Regions from separate parts of the Agrobacterium sp. 22-221-1 genome, predicted to be linked through region 1. Evidence: riboswitches for the same ligand, from Rfam matches in the RefSeq annotation. Region 1 holds a riboswitch; each other region holds the start of a gene.
What was found. A riboswitch is a leader RNA that binds a small molecule or an ion and turns the genes downstream of it on or off. The one in region 1 is predicted to bind cobalamin.
Positions count from the first base shown of each region.

Region 2: another riboswitch for cobalamin. It lies ahead of bluB (5,6-dimethylbenzimidazole synthase); the one in region 1 lies ahead of metE (5-methyltetrahydropteroyltriglutamate--homocysteine S-methyltransferase).
Region 3: another riboswitch for cobalamin. It lies ahead of nrdH (glutaredoxin-like protein NrdH); the one in region 1 lies ahead of metE (5-methyltetrahydropteroyltriglutamate--homocysteine S-methyltransferase).

Region 1 covers NZ_JBNWCL010000003.1:335,720-341,976, reverse strand. Annotated here, with positions in the region: gene ACQZ5N_RS07295 (hypothetical protein) at 1-990, shown strand, start outside; gene ACQZ5N_RS07290 (helix-turn-helix domain-containing protein) at 1,117-1,554, shown strand; gene ACQZ5N_RS07285 (hypothetical protein) at 1,649-1,882, shown strand; gene metE (5-methyltetrahydropteroyltriglutamate--homocysteine S-methyltransferase) at 2,074-4,422, opposite strand; cobalamin riboswitch at 4,523-4,734, opposite strand; gene ACQZ5N_RS07275 (ATP-binding cassette domain-containing protein) at 4,796-5,578, opposite strand; gene ACQZ5N_RS07270 (sugar ABC transporter permease) at 5,597-6,257, opposite strand, start outside.
Region 2 covers NZ_JBNWCL010000025.1:2,864-9,120, forward strand. Annotated here, with positions in the region: gene ACQZ5N_RS24350 (NADP-dependent malic enzyme) at 1-674, shown strand, start outside; gene ACQZ5N_RS24355 (DUF2865 domain-containing protein) at 811-1,914, shown strand; gene bluB (5,6-dimethylbenzimidazole synthase) at 2,109-2,825, opposite strand; cobalamin riboswitch at 2,903-3,084, opposite strand; gene ACQZ5N_RS24365 (TolB family protein) at 3,285-4,115, opposite strand; gene ACQZ5N_RS24370 (glyoxalase superfamily protein) at 4,304-4,681, shown strand; gene ACQZ5N_RS24375 (NAD+ synthase) at 4,937-6,257, opposite strand, start outside.
Region 3 covers NZ_JBNWCL010000007.1:310,593-316,849, reverse strand. Annotated here, with positions in the region: gene ACQZ5N_RS13840 (ABC transporter permease) at 1-126, shown strand, start outside; gene ACQZ5N_RS13835 (ATP-binding cassette domain-containing protein) at 126-908, shown strand; gene ACQZ5N_RS13830 (nucleoside triphosphate hydrolase) at 905-1,534, shown strand; cobalamin riboswitch at 1,668-1,892, shown strand; gene nrdH (glutaredoxin-like protein NrdH) at 2,149-2,370, shown strand; gene nrdI (class Ib ribonucleoside-diphosphate reductase assembly flavoprotein NrdI) at 2,383-2,781, shown strand; gene nrdE (class 1b ribonucleoside-diphosphate reductase subunit alpha) at 2,793-4,955, shown strand; gene nrdF (class 1b ribonucleoside-diphosphate reductase subunit beta) at 4,972-5,946, shown strand; gene ACQZ5N_RS13805 (alpha/beta hydrolase) at 5,976-6,257, opposite strand, start outside.

The DNA of each region.
Region 1 (6,257 bases):
GCGGATATCACCGCCGTTATCGTGACCGATCGAGCCAGTCTCGGGTCAGCACGAGACTGGCTCGGCAGCCTGCCAGCCTCTTGCAGCACCGCGCTTATACCCCTTGCCGGAAACGACAGCATTTCGCATCCATGGATACAGGACATGCTCCATGTGCGTGCGGTTGATGCTGCGGCGGAATTCGTCCTGGTGGCGGAGAAGGCCATCGGTGTCAGCCTGGCCGAATATCTGGGAGCGGCAACCACGCATTCGGATGTCGCCTTGGCAGGGGGCAACCAGCTTGTCGGCCCGGATTTTCGACTGGTGGGCCATTCCAGCCTGCAGGATGACAGGGGGATCGGAAGGAATGCCGCCATCCCTTCGCAGCGGTGGCGAAAAATTCAGGCTCTCGACGGCAGAAGCATCTTCAGTTTCGGATATCGGCCGGAAGATCTCGGCAAAGTCCCGGTCTCTTCCGATTTTTCCGCGATGGAAACTTGCGGAGCGGAGATTGCCGGCAAAAAAATGCACCAATGCGGCTTCCACGTTGACCAGTTCGTTTCCGTCACCGGTCTGAGAAGCGGCGGCCGGCCGCTATTGCTCGTTGCCGACCCTGTCGCGCATGGCGGATGCAATGCCCGCGCCGCAACCGAGCTGAAACGAAAACTGGACGCCTCGGCACTTTGGCTCGCACGGCAGGGCTTTGCGATAGAACGAAATCCCATCCCGCTTTCGCCGGCCATCGACACCAACAAATGCCTGCCCAGACTTTACAACAATGTCCTTCTTGAAAATGTCATACGTTCCGGTCAGAAACGGCCATTCGTCTGGGTTCCGCATTTCGGCGATACCGAGTCGCTTGAGGAATTCGATGCAATGAACCGAGAAATTTGGGACAGAATCGGCTTTCAGACCATCGGCGTGGCCGGATGGAGCCATCTTTCCAGCCGCAACGGTGCGTTGCGTTGTGCAACAAAAATAATAAATCGCGGCCCATACACGCGATTATGAACGAAAAATCGTGCAATTTCGTCAATAAAGCGTCATAATACCCGTGGAAATTGTGTTGAATGTATACCTTCAACAATATTAATTGATAATCATCGGATTTAAGAACCTCAACCGGAGGAATTTGTAATGCACGCCAAACTACCCAGCCCGATCGACGTCCATGTCGGCGCACAAATCAGAATGCGCCGCAAGTCGCTCGGCATGAGCCAGAGTGCGCTGGCCGGGCGATTGGGCATCACCTTCCAGCAGGTCCAGAAGTATGAAAAGGGCGCCAATCGCGTCGGCGCGTCCCGTCTGCAGGCCATTGCGTCGATTCTCGGCGTTGAGGTCAGCTCCCTGTTCGCCAATGCCACGCCCGATGGCGACCCGGCCAATCCGGCCCTTGGCACGATCAATGCCATGCAGACCTTCGTGGCCTCGAATGAAGGCTTTTCGCTCAACCAGGCCTTTTCGCGCATCAAGAGCGCCGCCGTGCGCAGAAGCATCGTCGCTCTCGTGACATCGCTCGCCGCGACTGAAGCGGCGGAAAATGCCGCCGCGCCGGCGGACAAAAACGACGATTGACGCAGGTGTGACGCTCGCGTGACGCTCGATGTGGTCGAAAATGAACAACGCAACATTATCGCGTTTTCATACTGTCGACTGTCGAGAGGGAATCATGGCGGCGTCTACCACAGCTATACTTGAACAGGACAATGCAGACGAGATTCTGGCGCTCGGGCGGATGGTTTCCTATCTTTGCCAGCGCTCGAAATCTCTGGAACTGGGCATGTCGACCTATTTCCTGGAGATGGCATTGTTGTCGCTGGCCCAGGACATCAATCAGCAGGGTCTGCCGCCGGTAAGCGCAGAGCTGAATGTCGGCGTCTTCGCACAGGCCGACCTGCATTGAGCGCTTTCGCAACGGCGTAAATCCGCCGGGATTGAGCGTTTCCACACCGATCTCCAGTCGTAGGCCCGGAAACGTTCATCTGCCTGTCCGGCTGGCTCCATCCTCCCGGAGAGGCATTCATATGCCCTCCCCCACATTTTCCCGGCGGAAGCCATGATGGAGGCCCGGTTCTCGCCGGGCCTCCATTCATATCAGAGCACCGCGCGGCGAAGCTTGGCAGCGGCGGCGACCATGTTGACCAGGGCCGGCCTGACCTCTTCCCATTTACGCGTCTTCAGGCCGCAATCCGGATTGATCCAGAGCTGCCGGTCGTCAAGCCGCTCTCGCGCCAGCGCCAGAAGATCGACCATTTCTCCAACCGCCGGCACACGCGGGGAATGGATGTCGTAAACGCCGGGACCGATCTGGTTCGGGTATTTGTAGGTCCGAAACGCATCCAGCAATTCCATCTTCGAACGCGAGGTCTCGATGGAGATCACGTCGGCGTCCATGGCAGCAATGGCATCGATGATCTGGTTGAATTCGGAATAGCACATATGGGTGTGAACCTGTGTGCGGTCGCCCACACCGCTGGAGCAAATGCGGAAGCATTCCACCGCCCAGCCGAGATAATCCTGCCAATGCCGGTGCCGAAGCGGCAGTCCTTCGCGAAGAGCTGCCTCATCGATCTGGATCATCTGCGCACCGGCCGCTTCGAGATCATTGACCTCATCGCGGATGGCGAGCGCGATCTGGCGGCATGTCAGGCTTCTGGCGATATCGTCGCGGACGAAGGACCAGTTGAGGATCGTCACCGGCCCGGTCAGCATGCCCTTGACGGGTTTGTCGGTGAGCGACTGCGAATATTCCCACCAGCGAACCGTCATCGCTTTCGGACGCGACACGTCGCCGAAAATAATGGGTGGACGCACATAACGCGAGCCGTAACTCTGCACCCATGCATGCTGGGTGAAAGCGAAACCGGAAAGCTGTTCGCCGAAATATTGCACCATGTCATTGCGCTCGAACTCGCCATGCACGAGAACGTCGAGACCGATTTCCTCCTGCCAGCGAATGGTCATTTCGGTTTCCTTCTGCAGGAATTTTTCATATTGCGCATCCGTCAGCGCGCCCTTGGAATGCGCCGATCTGGCCTTGCGCACCTCCGGCGTCTGCGGGAAGGAGCCGATGGTCGTCGTCGGGAAAAGCGGCAGCGCAATGGCCTGCGACTGCACTTTCTGCCGCTCGGCAAACGGGCTCACCCGCTTCCTGTCGGCCTCGCCAATCGTCGCGATACGCTTCTGCACGGCGGCGTCCGTCACCTTCGGCGAGGATGCACGCGCGGCAACGGCCTTGGAGGCAGCCTCCAGTTCCGTCGCGACAGCAGCCTTGCCCTCACCGAGAGCCCTGCCAAGCGTGGCAAGTTCGCCGAGCTTCTGGGTGGCGAAGGAAAGCCAGCTTTTCAGATCGGCATCGAGGCCGGTTTCCAGTTCGAGATCGACCGGGACATGCAGCAGCGAGCAGGACGGCGCGATCTGAAACGCCGCCGCACCGCGTGCCGCGATCACCGGTTCCAATCGGGTAATAATTGCAGCGAGATCAGCGCGCCAGATGTTGCGGCCGTCGATGACACCCAGCGACAGGACGCGATTTCCCGGCAAAGCCTTCAACACCGCCTCCAGCGCATCGGGTGCTCGCACCAGATCGATATGAAGGCCCGCGACCGGAAGCGCTGCGACGGCTTCGAGATTATCCTCAAGCCCACCGAAATAGGTGGCGAGCAAGATTTTCAAATCCGGCGCGGCCTTCGACAAAGCCCGATAGGCTATAGCCAGCGCGTGCCGCTCCCCCTCGGAAAGATCGAGCACGGCGACCGGCTCGTCGATCTGCACCCAGTCGGCACCGGCCGCTCGCAGGCGACGCAGCAGCTCTTCATAGATGGGCAGCAACCTTGCCAGCAGATCGAGAGGCTTGAAGGCTGCCTCGCGCGCCTTGGCAAGCTTCAGGAACGTGACCGGGCCGAGAATGACCGGACGCGTATGGATGCCGAGCGCCTTCGCCTCAAGGAAGTGGTCGACCGGCTTTTGCGAGGTGAGCACGAAATGCTGATCCTCTGAAACCTCCGGCACCATGTAGTGATAGTTGGTGTCGAACCATTTGGTCATTTCCAGCGCCGGAACGCCCTGACCATGATGCGAATGTCCTTCATGCCCATGGCCGCAGCCTGCATGCCCTTCGCTCTGGCTGCCGCGCGCCATGGCGAAATAGTTGGAGAGGGAAACATCCCCACCCGCCCATCCATAAAGGGATGGAATGGCGCCCACCATCACGGCCGTATCGAGGACATGATCGTAGAGGGAGAAATCGTTGGACGGGATATGGGTAATCCCCTTCTCACGCTGAAGCGCCCAGTTTTCGGCACGCAGCCGGGCAGCGGTTTCGAGCAGTTCCGTCTCGGAAATCTTGCCGGACCAGAAGCCTTCAAGCGCGAACTTCAGTTCGCGATGGCGTCCGATCCTCGGAAAACCGAGCGATGCGACTGGAATGGTCTTGTCTGGCATTGTCATACCCCATTTGGTTGTGGGGGCATGGGTAAAGCGGACGCGTGCAGGCCCGGCCTTTGCCGGACCATTGCAGCAACCACCGGGACACCCCGCCCGTGGACGTTATTTTGTCCTGGCAGGTCTCCTGGCTTACGGGTCGTCGCCTTTGTCCGTCTTCCCGGGGGTTACCCAGTGACGTGTTGGACAAAGGCTCGCCGCTTACAGTTGCGGGGGCAGCTCCGGTCTTGCCGATCGTCGGCGCACCGGATTCCCTCTTAGCTCCAGGATTGAAATAATCAGGCCCGGAGAACCATGACACCCGCATTTCTCACCACGGGCGTCACGATGTCAATAGACATAAAGAAATCTTTATATCTTTATTTCACCTAATTCAGAGCGCGACCGCACCCGGCCCCGGCACCGCACCGGCCGGCACCTTGCCCAGAATGATCATGCCAAGCACTTCGTCCTTGGTGACATCCTGCGTGCGGGCATGGCCCACCACCTTTCCGTTCTTCATCACGAAAACCCTGTCGGCCAGATCGAAGACATCGTGAATATCGTGGCTGATGAGGAAGATGCCGATGCCCTGCCGTTTCAGCTCCTTGACGAGATCGCCCACCTGCGCCGTTTCCTGCGGCCCGAGTGCGGCCGTCGGCTCGTCCATGATGAGGATGCGGGCATCGAACAGAATGGCGCGGGCGATGGCGACAGACTGCCGCTGGCCGCCGGATAACGCCTTCACCGGTTCCTTGAACCGCCGGAAATTGGGGTTGAGACGCCCCATCACCTCGCGGGCCGAGGCTTCCATGGCGACATCGTCAAGCGTGCCCCATTTCGTCTTCAGCTCGCGACCGAGATAAAGATTGGCGGCCGCATCGACATTGTCGGCCACGGCGAGCGTCTGGTAGATGGTCTCGATACCGTATTTCTTGGCGTCGCGGGGATTGCGGATATCCGCATCCTCGCCATTGATGAGGATATCGCCGCCATCGCGCCGGTATGCGCCGGAGAGAATTTTGATAAGGGTCGATTTGCCCGCGCCATTGTGGCCGAGAAGGGCGACCACCTCACCGGGGAAAAGATCGACAGAGGCGTTTTCCACCGCGTGGATGCCGCCGAAGGAAATGGAAATATTGCGCATTTCCACGAGGGGCGTGACTTGGTCCGTCATAGGAGTTCTCCTCGGTTCTTACTTGGCGCGGGCGCGGTAGATGGTGTCGAGCCAGACGGCGACGACCAGAACCACACCAACGACGATGCGCTGGAAGGGCGTATCGATGCCCACCAGCACCATGCCGGATTGCAGCGACTGCATGACGAGCGCGCCGAGCATCGCGCCCGCTATGGTTCCGACACCGCCGGCAAGCGAGGTGCCGCCGATGACGGCCGCCGCGATGGTGTAAAGCTCGTCCAGCTCGCCCTGGGCATTGGTGGCCGCGTTGAGGCGGGCGGTCGAGATGGCCGCCGCGATGGCGCACAGAACGCCCATCAGCGTGAAGATTTTCACCGTCACCCAGCGGGTCTTGATGCCGGCGAGTTCGGCCGCTTCCGGATTGCCGCCGATGGCGAAGACATAACGCCCGAAACGCAGTCGCGTGGCGATGAAGGTCATGACCGCACCCACGGCAAGCGCCATCAGCACCGGAATGGCGATGCCATGCGAAATGAACAGACCGCCTTCAGGCCAGGCGATGCCATTGGCATCGGCATAGTTGCGGGCGATGTTGACCGGCCATGGGTAGCTGTTGACCACCGCCACGAAACCGATGACGACGAGGCAACCGAGCGCGGCCAGAAAATATTCCGCCCAGACGGGCCGCAACGGAAAGCCGAAACGGCGGCGCTGATGG
Region 2 (6,257 bases), on a different contig from region 1:
ACACGACCGTCATCGGCGCGCTGTCGGTGAAGCGCGGCGAAGCGGATGCGCTGATCTGCGGCCTCGAAGGCCGTTACGACCGCCACCTGCGCGACGTCAACCAGATCATCGGCAAGCAGGAAGGCGTGCGTTCCTTCGCCGGCCTCAGCCTGCTCATCACCCAGCAGGGCGCGCTGTTCCTCACCGACACTTTCGTGAACTATGACCCGACCTCCGAGGAAGTGGCGGAAATGGCCATTCTCGCGGCCAAGGAAATCCGCCGCTTCGGCATCACGCCAAAGATCGCCCTCGCCAGCCATTCCAATTTCGGTTCGCGCGATTCCGAAAGCGCCCGCAAGATGCGCCGCGCCCTGAAGATCGTGCAGGAAGCCGCACCGGAACTGGAAGTGGATGGCGAAATGCAGGGCGGTTCGGCCCTTTCGGAAGCGCTGCGCAAGCGCGCCATGCCGAACAGCGTGCTGACCGGCGAAGCGAACCTGCTGGTCTTCCCGAACCTCGATGCCGCCAACATCACCCTCGGCGTCACCCGCACGCTGACGGAGGGCCTGCATGTCGGCCCGATCCTGCTCGGCACGGCCCTGCCCGCCCATATCCTGTCGCCCAGCGTCACCTCGCGCGGCGTCGTCAACATGGCGGCCTTTGCCGTGGTGCAGGCATCGCATCCTTCGGTGTGATAGAGGCCGCATTAACGCAATTTTGAACTGGCTGTTGCCGCCTTGCGGCAACAGCTTATGTTATCTTCCCGAAACACGGATGTCGTGAAGTATAACGCCCCTGCCACCGGCCGGGGACATCGAACGGATCGAACAATTGACCCGCCGCAGCCGCATCATCGGCCTCCTGCTTCCCCTTGTTTTCATCGCCCCGGCCGCCGCTTTTGCGGATCAGGTCTGCGATACGCTTTATGCGCAATTGCGCGAACCGCCCCGCGTCATCGGCAATACGGCCGAGGTGCGCCGTTATGCCAATGCGCTCGCCCGCCAGAACATCGTCATCCGCAAGATCAGGAACGACCTGCGCGGCTATGGCTGCTCATCCGGCAGCGTCATCGTCTATGGCAATCCCAATGCCGGTATCTGCGCCGAAATCGGCGATGCGTTGGCGGAAGCGGAAAGCGAGCGCAACGCCATCATCCGTGACCGCGACGACGCCATGGCGGCCGCGCGTAGCGACGACGGCGACATCAGGCGTCAGCGCATTCTCGCCGCCCTCGATGCGAATGGCTGCAACACCGTGCCGCAAACGGAAACGCAATTGCCACCGCCTCCGGATGTGACGCGTTATCCCGACGCGTTTCGGCAGAATGGCGACGATCCGGGACAGGCGGGGCTTTCGCCCTACCCCAACGCCGCCGCCGAGGGCGGGCTTCGCACCCTCTGCGTGCGCACCTGCGACGGCTCGTTTTTCCCCATCGCCTCCAATGCTTCGCCGCTCGATTTCCGCGCCCAGGCGGAGCAGTGCGAAAAGATGTGTCCGGGGACCGAGACGGAGCTTTATTTCCACTCCATGACGGATCAGGAAACCGCCGATATGGTGTCTGCAGAAACAGGCAAACCCTACAGGGACCTGCCAACCGCCTTCGCTTACAGAAACGCCACGGCAAAAGCGCCAAGCTGCGCCTGCAACATGGCCGCCTATCACAAGGAAATGCAAAAGCAGGAAGAGGCCGCCCGGCCGCAGCCCGAAAAACCCTATTCCGGCATCACCACCATTCCATCACCGCAAGCTGACAAGGCTGAGAAACCCGCCGAACAGCAACAGGCCGCCAAGCCGCCGGAACAGCCCGTTCCCGAACGCGACTATGACCCGAACGACAGCCGCGTCCGCGTCATAGGCCCGAAGTTCTTACCCGACCAGACGGGCCGGATCGACCTGAAGAACCCGGCATTGAAGGGTATACAGCCGCAGCAGTGACATACATCGCGGAGCGAGCGCGCTCCCCTTGCTTCTTCTCCCCGAGGGGGAGAAGTCCGCGGCAGCGGGATGAGGGGGCGGCGTCAGCGATATTCGGAGAGCTTGCCCCCTCATCCGACCCTTCGGGCCACCTTCTCCCCGGCGGGGAGAAGAAACACGCGGCAACGTCCCGCCTTATTCACAGGCCTCCGCTTCTACACCCCGCCCCAGCGGTTACGAAACACCAGTTCCTCCAGCGGCACGCGCTGCCGCCAGCCCTTCACCGCCAGTTCCGGCTCGTTATAGAGCGCATCGACACGGCCGAGGCAAAGCCAGGCGACGATTTCGATATGGTCGGGAATATCGAGAATGGTGCGAATGTCGCTATCGTGGAAAATGCTGACCCAGCCGACGCCGATGCCTTCGGCGCGCGCCGCGAGCCAGAGATTCTGGATGGCGCAGACGGTGGAATAAACATCCGTGCGCGGATTATGGGTGCGGCCCAGCACCACCTTGCCGCCGCGCGTCGGATCGCAGGTGACGCAGATGCTGAGCGGCGCCTTGCGGATGCCTTCAAGCTTGAGACTGCGATAAAGCGCCTGCTGCTCGCCCGTAAACATCGCCGCCGCCTCCTCATTGGCGCGGCTGAAGGCCACGAAGGCCGCCTGACGGATCGCGCCATCGGTGACGAGGGTGAAATTCCACGGCTGCATGAAACCGACCGAGGGCGCGGAATGGGCCGCCTTCAAAAGACGCTCCACCAGATCGTCCGGCAGCGGGTCCGGCAGGAACTGGTCGCGCACGTCGCGACGGGTCTCGATGGCACGATAAATCGCCTCGCGTTCCTCACAGGAAAACGGGCGGGCGGGCGAGAGCGCATGATCGAACGAACTGGCGCAGGGCGGATTGCTTACGGACGAATCGGCTGGCATCGTTTATCCCCAACAATGCGAAGGCCGGGCGCAAATGCGCACCCCGCCTCGACAACAACCTGCCGCCGTCCGCGCGGTTCGGTCTATCCCGTCAGGCCGGTCTTCTGACTAGGCTTCATCCGCCCTTTTCGCCTTCCCGAATTGCTCCAGTGGCTTTAAAAAAGAACGTCCGCCTCACAGCGCTGGGCACGTTCCGGTCTTTCACCGGATTCCCGATTCTCCCGCCGCAACGGCGGGCACCTGACAGGCAAGCTATGGGCAAAAAAGTTTGCGAATGCAAGCTTCTTTGCGGGCGATGCGGCGATGTGACCATGGCACCCCTCACCTCCGTCATTCCGGCCTTGAGCCGGAATCCAGCCAGCCCAAGTCCTTGGGCTGAGAGGAGTCTTTTCGCCGCGCAGACGCGCGTCGACTGGTTTCCGGCTCAAGGCCGGAATGACGGGTCCTCCTTTTACCGCATCATTCCACCGGGAAATACCTGACATAAGCGAACTCATCCCCATCCGGTGACCAGTTGGGCGAGTTCATCGTGCCCTGCCCGCCGAAAAGTTCGAACAGCGTCTCGGCATTGCCGCCATCCATATCCATCAGCCGCACCCGCACATCGAGATCGCGCGGATGATCGAAGACATCGCCGTCATAGGAAACGAACACCACCTTGTCTCCCTTGGGAGACGGGTGCGGAAACCAGTCGCCATAGAGGCTGTCGGTGATGCGCTCGACGGCGGAGCCATCCACCCGCACGCGCCAGATCTGCATCCGCCCGGTGCGGCTGGAATTGAAATAGATCCACTCACCGTCAGGCGAATAATCCGGCCCGTCATTGCGGCCTTCGCCATGGGTCAGCCGCGTCTCGGCACCGCTTGTTATATCCATCGAATAGATGTCGAAGACCTGATCGCGAATGCCGCAATAGGCAAAACCTTTCCCATCCGGCGACCAGCCATGCCAGTAAGAGGGAAGATTTTTCGTCATCAGCCGTGGCGCGCCGCCCGTCGAGGCCATGAGATAAATGGCGCTCTTGCCGAATTCCACCTTGTCGGAAATGGCGTAGCGCGAACCATCCGGCGAAATGCCGTGATCGTTGTTGCAGAGCGTCGCAAAGCCGGTATCGACCTTTTCCGGCGACGCATCACCGGCAAGGGACAGGCGGTAAAGCAGCCCTTCGCTGTTCAGCAGCAGATATTTTCCATCCGGCGACCAGTTCGGTGCTTCGAAAAGATCGGGCGTCTGCCACACCACCCGCATCTGCCGGGTGCGGATGTTGAAGATTTCGATGGAGCTGCGCATTCTGCCTCCCGGGCGTGTCCGTGTCTCGTTCAAAGCGCCCGGTGCAGACATTCCGTTTGCATCCGCCATCGCCATGATTATGATCCTAGGGCGGCAGGCACCGTCCTGCAAATTCAAACCGGAAAAAACGCCAGCGCTCCGGCACCGTCCGCGACCCTTGCCGTTTCTCCTAAAACCGAGGTTCCGCGATGAATACCATCGCCGATCACGGCATCCGCTTCGGCCGGATCGCCGCAATGCTTCCTGTCAAAAACATCGAAAAGGCCCATGATTTTTATGTCGGTGTTCTAGGCTTTGAAAAGACCTCCGAAAACGGCACCCCCGTCGGCTTCATGATCCTCAAACAGGGCAATGCCGAGCTGCACCTGACATTGCAGCCCACCCACAAGGCGGCACCCTTCAATGTGGCGCATATGATGGTGAGCGATGTCGATGCGCTGCATGCGCTCTGCAAGAGCCAGGGCTTGCGCATCATCAAGGGCCTGCAGGACAAGGATTACGGCCTGCGCGCCTTTGTGTTTGAAGACCCGGATGGCAACCGCATCGATGTGGGGCAGGTTATTTGAGATGAGCGAACGGCGCGGGGTTTTCTCCGCGCCGCTTGCTTAAACACGAAGGCTTTTTGTGGAACGAGCGCATGCCCCTTGTTTCTTCTCCCCGCCCGGGAGAAGTCCGCGGCAGCGGGATGAGGGGGCAAGGGCAGTGAGTTACGGCAGCGTTGCCCCCTCATCCGACCCTTCGGGCCACCTTCTCCCGGGCGGGGAGAAGAAACGCACGGCAACGCCGGGCAAAACATCTCCCTACCCGCGCTACCTGTTTAATCACCGATCCCGGAACCGGTTGGTGATCGGATAACGCCGGTCACGCCCAAAATTCTTCTTGGTGATCTTCACGCCCGGCGCCGATTGCCGGCGCTTGTATTCGGCGAGATAAAGCAGATGCTCCACCCGGTGCACCGTCGCCACATCATGGCCGCGCGCCAGAATTTCCTCGACCGACATTTCCTTCTCGACGAGGCATTCCAGAATATCGTCCAGCACCGGATAGGGCGGCAGCGAATCCTGGTCGGTCTGGTTGGGGCGCAATTCGGCCGAGGGCGCCTTGGAAATGATATTGGCGGGGATCACCTCGCCGGAAGGGCCGAGCGCGCCCGGCGGCACATTACCGTTGCGCCAGCTGGAAATGGCATAGACCTGCATCTTGTAGAGGTCCTTGATGGGGTTGAAACCACCATTCATGTCGCCATAAAGCGTGGCATAACCCACCGACATTTCCGACTTGTTGCCCGTCGTCACCACCATGGAGCCGAACTTGTTCGAGACGGCCATCAAAATGGTGCCGCGCGTGCGGCTCTGCAGGTTTTCCTCGGTAATGCCCTCTTCCGTGCCCTCGAAGAGATCGGAAAGCGCCGAGAGGAATCCTTCCACCGGCTCTGAAATCGGCACGATATCGTAACGGCAGCCCAGCGCCTTGGCGCAATCGGCCGCGTCCTTCAGCGATTCTTCCGATGTATAACGGTAAGGCAGCATGATGCAGCGCACCCGCTCCTCGCCCAGCGCATCGACGGCAAGGGCGGCACAGATGGCCGAATCGATGCCGCCGGAAAGGCCGAGAACCACGCTCTTGAAACCGTTCTTGTTGACGTAATCGCGGAAGCCCAGCATGCAGGCTCGATAGTCCGCCTCCTCGCCTTCGGGAATCTTCGAGAAAGGTCCGCTGTCGCAATGCCAGCCGTCTGCCGTGCGTTTCCAGTCGGTGACGGCAAGTGTGGCCTCGAACTGGCTCATCTGGAAAGCGAGCGTCGTATCGGCATTAAAGCCGAAGCTTGCGCCGTCGAACACCAGCTCGTCCTGCCCACCCAACTGGTTGGCGAAGACGAGCGGCAGGCCGCTTTCGATAACCTGCCGCAGCGCCACCTGATGGCGCACATCCAGCTTGCCGCGATAATAGGGCGAACCGTTCGGCACCAGCAGGATTTCCGCCCCGCTTTCGGCGAGCGTCTCGCAGACACCCATATCGTTCCAGATTTCCTCGCAGATCGGAATGCCGATCCTGACCCCACGGAAATTATAGGGACCGGAAATTGAGCCCTCCGAGAAAACACGCTTTTCGTCGAACTCGCCGTAATTCGGCAGGTCGATC
Region 3 (6,257 bases), on a different contig from region 1:
GTCGGTGTCTTTTCGCTTGGCCTCAGGCTTATCGGAACAGACCCGCAATGGACCTATCTGTTGATCGGCGTCCTTATCATCATGGCTGTCGCAATCGACCAGTGGATCAGAAAGGTAGCAGGCTGATGGCAAAAGAACCCATTCTCACAGCACGCAATCTCGTCAAGCGCTACGGTCGTGTGACCGCCCTCGACCATGCCGATTTCGACCTCTATCCGGGCGAAATCCTGGCGGTGATCGGTGATAACGGCGCCGGCAAATCCTCTCTCATCAAGGCGATTTCCGGTGCGGTGACACCCGATGAAGGGGAAATCCGGCTGGAAGGCCAGCCCGTCCAGTTCCGCTCGCCGATAGAGGCGCGCAAGGCCGGCATCGAGACGGTCTATCAGAACCTCGCCCTGTCACCGGCGCTTTCCATAGCCGACAATATGTTTCTCGGCCGTGAAATCCGCAAACCCGGCATTCAGGGCAGCCTGTTCCGGGCGCTGGACCGCCCGGCCATGGAAAAATTCGCCCGCGAGAAACTGTCGGAACTCGGCCTGATGACGATCCAGAACATCAACCAGGCGGTGGAAACCCTCTCCGGCGGTCAGCGTCAGGGTGTGGCTGTGGCGCGTGCAGCGGCCTTCGGCTCCAAGGTCGTCATTCTTGACGAGCCGACGGCGGCGCTTGGCGTCAAGGAAAGCCGGCGTGTTCTGGAGCTTATTCTGGATGTGCGCTCGAGAGGCCTGCCGATCGTCCTCATCTCGCACAACATGCCGCATGTCTTCGAGGTCGCGGATCGCATCCATATCCACCGGCTCGGCAAGCGCCTGTGTGTCATAAATCCGAAGGACTACTCCATGTCCGACGCCGTCGCCTTCATGACTGGCGCCAAGGAAGCGCCGAAGGAAACGCTTGCCGCATGACGCTGAAGCTTGAAACGATCGCCGAAGACGTTCTTCGGCGGGCAGAAGGTAAATTCCGTTTTATCGTCGCCATTGCCGGTCCCCCTGGGGCCGGCAAATCCACGCTGGCGGATGCCCTTTGTGATGCTTTGCTGGCACGGGGCGAAACGGCCGCCGTCCTGCCCATGGATGGCTTCCATATGGACAATGGCATCCTTGAAGAGCGGGGGCTGCTGCCGCGAAAAGGCGCGCCGGAAACATTCGACGTGCGCGGTTTCCTCGATATCGTCTGCGCCGTCCGCAAGGGCGAGCAGGAGGTGCTTGTTCCGGTTTTCGACCGCTCCCGTGAAATCGCCATAGCGTCTGCTCGTGCGGTTGCGCCGGAAACACGCTTTATCCTTGCTGAAGGCAATTATCTGCTGCTGGACGAGGCGCCGTGGACAACTCTTTCCACAAGCTTCGACCTCACCATTTTTGTAGGGCCGTCCGTCGTGGTGCTTGAGGAGAGGCTGCGGAAAAGGTGGCTGGGCTATGGTCTCGACGAGGCCCAGATCCACGCCAAACTTTTCGAAAACGATCTTCCGAACGGAAAAAGGGTGATCGAAAACGCCCGTCCCGCCGATATCCGCATCGATATCTGGGAATAGATTAACGCTTTTCTCTCTTTGGGCGGCGGCGAGCATGTGCTGTTAAGCCTTTGTTGACCATGTGTTGAATCTTTTTGATCCACAGGGCGGGGCTTTTGTGTGTCTATTCATTGACGCGAAAATTTCCTCATATACTATATGTGGTGTTCGAGGTTCTTCCGATTCGCAAGAGTCGGGAGCTAAGACGGGAATTCGGTGCGTAACGCCATCAAAGGTGAAGCAATGCCGAAACTGCCCCCGCAACTGTAAGCGGTGAGCATCGTTCCGATTTGGGTCACTGGAGCCAAAAGCTCCGGGAAGGCCGGAATAGATGTTGTGACCCGCAAGTCAGGAGACCTGCCTTGAGCGCAAACGTCCACGGGCGGGGTGTCCGGAGGAAGGTGTATGACGCAAATGATTTGCGTGCGCCCTTTTCTGCCCCCTCCAGAACAAGCTTCGGGGTGAAGTCATGCCAGTTCATTTGTTTGAGTTGCTGCGCTCGTCGGCGTAGAGAGTGATTTTACGCGGCTAAAAGCCGCGCACGCCCACCCCAATGACAGATCCATCGCCGCCCGATTGTAATTGCAATCGGCAATGTTGAGCCGTGTCCGAAACCGGCTTCGAAAGAGGAAATCATGACCGTCACCGTTTACAGCAAGCCCGCCTGCGTCCAATGCACCGCCACCTATCGCGCTCTCGACCGCATCGGCGTCCCCTATGAGATTGTCGATATTTCCGAAGATGCGGATGCGCTCGATCATGTCCGCGGTCTCGGTTACATGCAGGTTCCGGTGGTCGTTGCCGGCGAACGCCATTGGGCGGGTTTCCGGCCGGATATGATCGGCTCTATCAGCTGAGGCGGCGGGGCGATGGGCCTGATCGTCTATTATTCCAGCCGCTCTGAAAACACCCATCGTTTCCTTCTGAAACTGGGACGGCGTCTGTTTCGCCTGCCGCTCGGCGCGGAGGAAGATGTTCCCCATGTGTCTGAGCCCTATGTGCTCGTCACCCCCACCTATGGGGGCGGCGGGACGAAAGGTGCCGTGCCGAAACCGGTCATCCGGTTTTTGAACCAGCCCTCCAACCGAAATCTTATTCGCGGCGTCATCGCGGCGGGAAACACGAATTTTGGCGCAGCTTTCGCATCCGCCGGAGATATCGTCTCGCGCAAATGCGCCGTGCCGTTTCTCTATCGCTTCGAGCTTCTCGGCACGGAGGAAGATGTCGCCAACGTCAAACATGGATTGGAACGATTTTGGACACGCTGACCTCGAGCGCCATGCGCAAGGACGCCAAACAGCCGGCAGCCGCAACCCAGAAACCGCTCGATGCGGCTCTGGACTACCACGCGCTGAACGCGATGCTGAACCTTTACGACGAGAACGGAAAGATCCAGCTCGACAAGGATCGCCTGGCCGCCCGGCAATATTTCCTCCAGCACGTCAACCAGAATACCGTCTTTTTCCATAACCTCAGGGAAAAGCTCGATTATCTGGTGACTGAGGGATATTACGAACAGGAAGTGCTGGATCAGTATTCCTTCAATTTCGTCCGTGACCTCTATGACGAAGCCTATGCCCGGAAGTTCCGCTTCCCGACCTTTCTCGGCGCCTTCAAATATTACACTTCCTACACACTGAAGACCTTCGACGGAAAACGTTATCTGGAGCGTTACGAGGATCGCGTCTGCATGGTGGCGCTGGCCCTTGCGCGTGGCGATGAGCAGCTTGCCCGCAATCTGGTCGATGAAATCATTTCAGGCCGCTTCCAGCCGGCAACGCCGACCTTCCTCAACGCCGGCAAGAAGAGCCGTGGTGAGCTGGTCTCGTGTTTTCTGCTGCGTGTGGAAGACAATATGGAAAGCATTGGTCGCTCTATCAATTCGGCGCTGCAGCTTTCCAAGCGCGGTGGCGGCGTGGCGCTGTCCTTAACCAATATTCGCGAATTCGGAGCGCCGATCAAACAGATCGAAAACCAGTCTTCCGGCGTTATTCCCGTCATGAAGCTGCTGGAAGATTCTTTTTCCTATGCCAACCAGCTTGGCGCGCGCCAGGGTGCCGGCGCGGTCTATCTGCATGCCCACCACCCGGATATCATGCGCTTCCTCGATACCAAGCGCGAAAACGCCGACGAAAAAATCCGCATCAAAACCCTGTCGCTCGGCGTGGTGATCCCCGACATCACTTTCGAACTCGCCCGCAACAATGAGGATATGTATCTGTTCTCGCCCTATGACTTGGAGCGTGTCTATGGCGTGCCGTTGACCGAGATTTCGGTCAGCGAAAAATATCATGAAATGGTTGCCGACAGCCGCATCCGCAAGAAGAAGATCAAGGCGCGCGAATTCTTCCAGGTGATCGCCGAAATCCAGTTCGAGAGCGGTTACCCCTATATCATGTTCGAGGATACGGTGAACCGCGCCAATCCGGTTGCCGGCCGCATCAGCATGAGCAATCTCTGCTCGGAAATCCTGCAGGTCAGCGAAGCGAGCGAGTTCAACGCCGATCTGTCCTATAGCCATATGGGCAAGGATATTTCCTGCAATCTCGGCTCGCTCAATATTGCTTCGGCGATGGATTCCGCCGATTTCGGCAAGACGATCGAGACCTCCATCCGGGCGCTGACGGCAGTGTCGGACATGAGCCACATCTCGTCCGTTCCTTCGGTGGAAAAGGGCAATGATGCCAGCCACGCCATCGGGCTTGGCCAGATGAACCTGCACGGTTATCTGGCGCGTGAGCGCATCTTCTACGGTTCCGAAGAAGGCGTCGATTTCACCAATATCTATTTCTACACGGTGACCTATCACGCTATCCGCGCCAGCAACCGGCTGGCGGTGGAAAGGGGCCAGAGCTTCAAGGGCTTTGAGAACTCCAAATATGCCTCGGGCGACTATTTCGACAAATATACCGACCGGGAATGGTTGCCTGCGACGGAAAAGGTGAAGGCGCTGTTTGAAAAGGCCGGCATCGCCATTCCGACGCGGGAGGACTGGGCGGTATTGAAGAAGGACGTCATGGCGTCCGGTCTCTATAACCAGAACCTTCAGGCTGTGCCACCGACAGGCTCGATCTCCTATATCAACCACTCCACCTCCTCCATTCATCCGATCGTTTCGAAGATCGAAATCCGCAAAGAGGGCAAGATCGGCCGCGTTTATTACCCGGCTTCCTATCTCTCCAATGATAATCTTGAATATTATCAGGATGCCTACGAGATCGGCCCGGAAAAGATCATCGACACCTATGCGGCCGCGACCCAGCATGTCGATCAGGGCCTGTCGCTGACGCTGTTCTTCCGCGATACGGCGACGACGCGTGATATCAATCGGGCGCAGATCTATGCCTGGAAGAAGGGCATCAAGACCATCTACTACATCCGTTTGCGCCAGATGGCGCTGGAAGGCACGCAGGTTCAGGGCTGCGTTTCCTGCACGCTCTGAATTGAGGGACAAGACAATGAACATCGCCGTAAAACCCGTGTCCCGCATCCGCGCGGTCAACTGGAACCGCATCGAGGACGACAAAGACCTCGAAGTCTGGAACCGCCTGACCTCGAATTTCTGGCTGCCGGAAAAGGTGCCGCTCTCCAACGACATCCCCTCCTGGGGAACGCTGAAGCCGGAAGAACAGAAATTGACAATCCGTGTCTTCACCGGCCTGACATTGCTCGACACGATCCAGAACGGTGTCGGCGCCGTGCGCCTGATGGAGGATTCGGCAACGCCGCATGAGGAGGCGGTGCTTTCCAACATTTCCTTCATGGAGGCCGTGCACGCCCGCTCCTATTCGTCGATCTTCTCGACGCTCTGCCTCACCCCTGACGTTGACGACGCCTATCGCTGGTCTGAGGAAAACGAATTTCTGCAGCGTAAATCCGCGCTCATCATGCGGGAATATGACAGCGGCGATCCGTTGAAGAAAAAAATCGCCAGCGTGTTTCTGGAAAGTTTCCTGTTCTATTCCGGCTTCTACCTGCCAATGTTCTGGTCAAGCCGCGCCAAGCTCACCAACACGGCGGATTTGATCCGCCTCATCATCCGCGATGAGGCCGTGCATGGCTATTATATCGGCTACAAATTCCAGAGGGCGGTGGAGCGTCTCAGCGAAACGCAGAGACACGAGATAAAGGATTTCGCCTTCGATCTCCTGCTCGAACTTTACGATAACGAGGCGAAATATACCGAAGACCTGTATGACGGCGTTGGTCTGACCGAGGACGTCAAGCAGTTCCTGCATTACAATGCCAACAAGGCCCTGATGAATCTGGGTTATGAGGCTCTGTTTCCGGCCGAGGCCTGCCGGGTCAATCCGGCGATCCTCTCGGCGCTCTCGCCCAATGCCGACGAGAACCACGACTTCTTCTCGGGCTCCGGCTCTTCCTATGTCATCGGCAAGGCGGTTGCGACCGAAGACGAAGACTGGGATTTCTGAGGCCGGTTTGTCGGCAGGACCCGCAAAAGCTATTGCGGGTTCACCACCTGGCTCGCAAGGCGGAATGGGCTGGCGACAGTGGCGCCGATCGCATCGAAAACAAAGGCTCCGGCACTGTTGATATCACCCCCGCGCCTGCTTGCCTCAAGTTGCGGCACCATGGAGGCCAGCGCCGCATAGCGGTCGTGGTTGAGTGGGTCCGACGCCTTCAGATTGGAGATGTCGACGAATTGCACGCCCTCCTTGAGAGCGGCTTCCTGCACTTGGCGATCGGTGACATCCAGCGCGCCGATACGGGTAACGTCGGCACC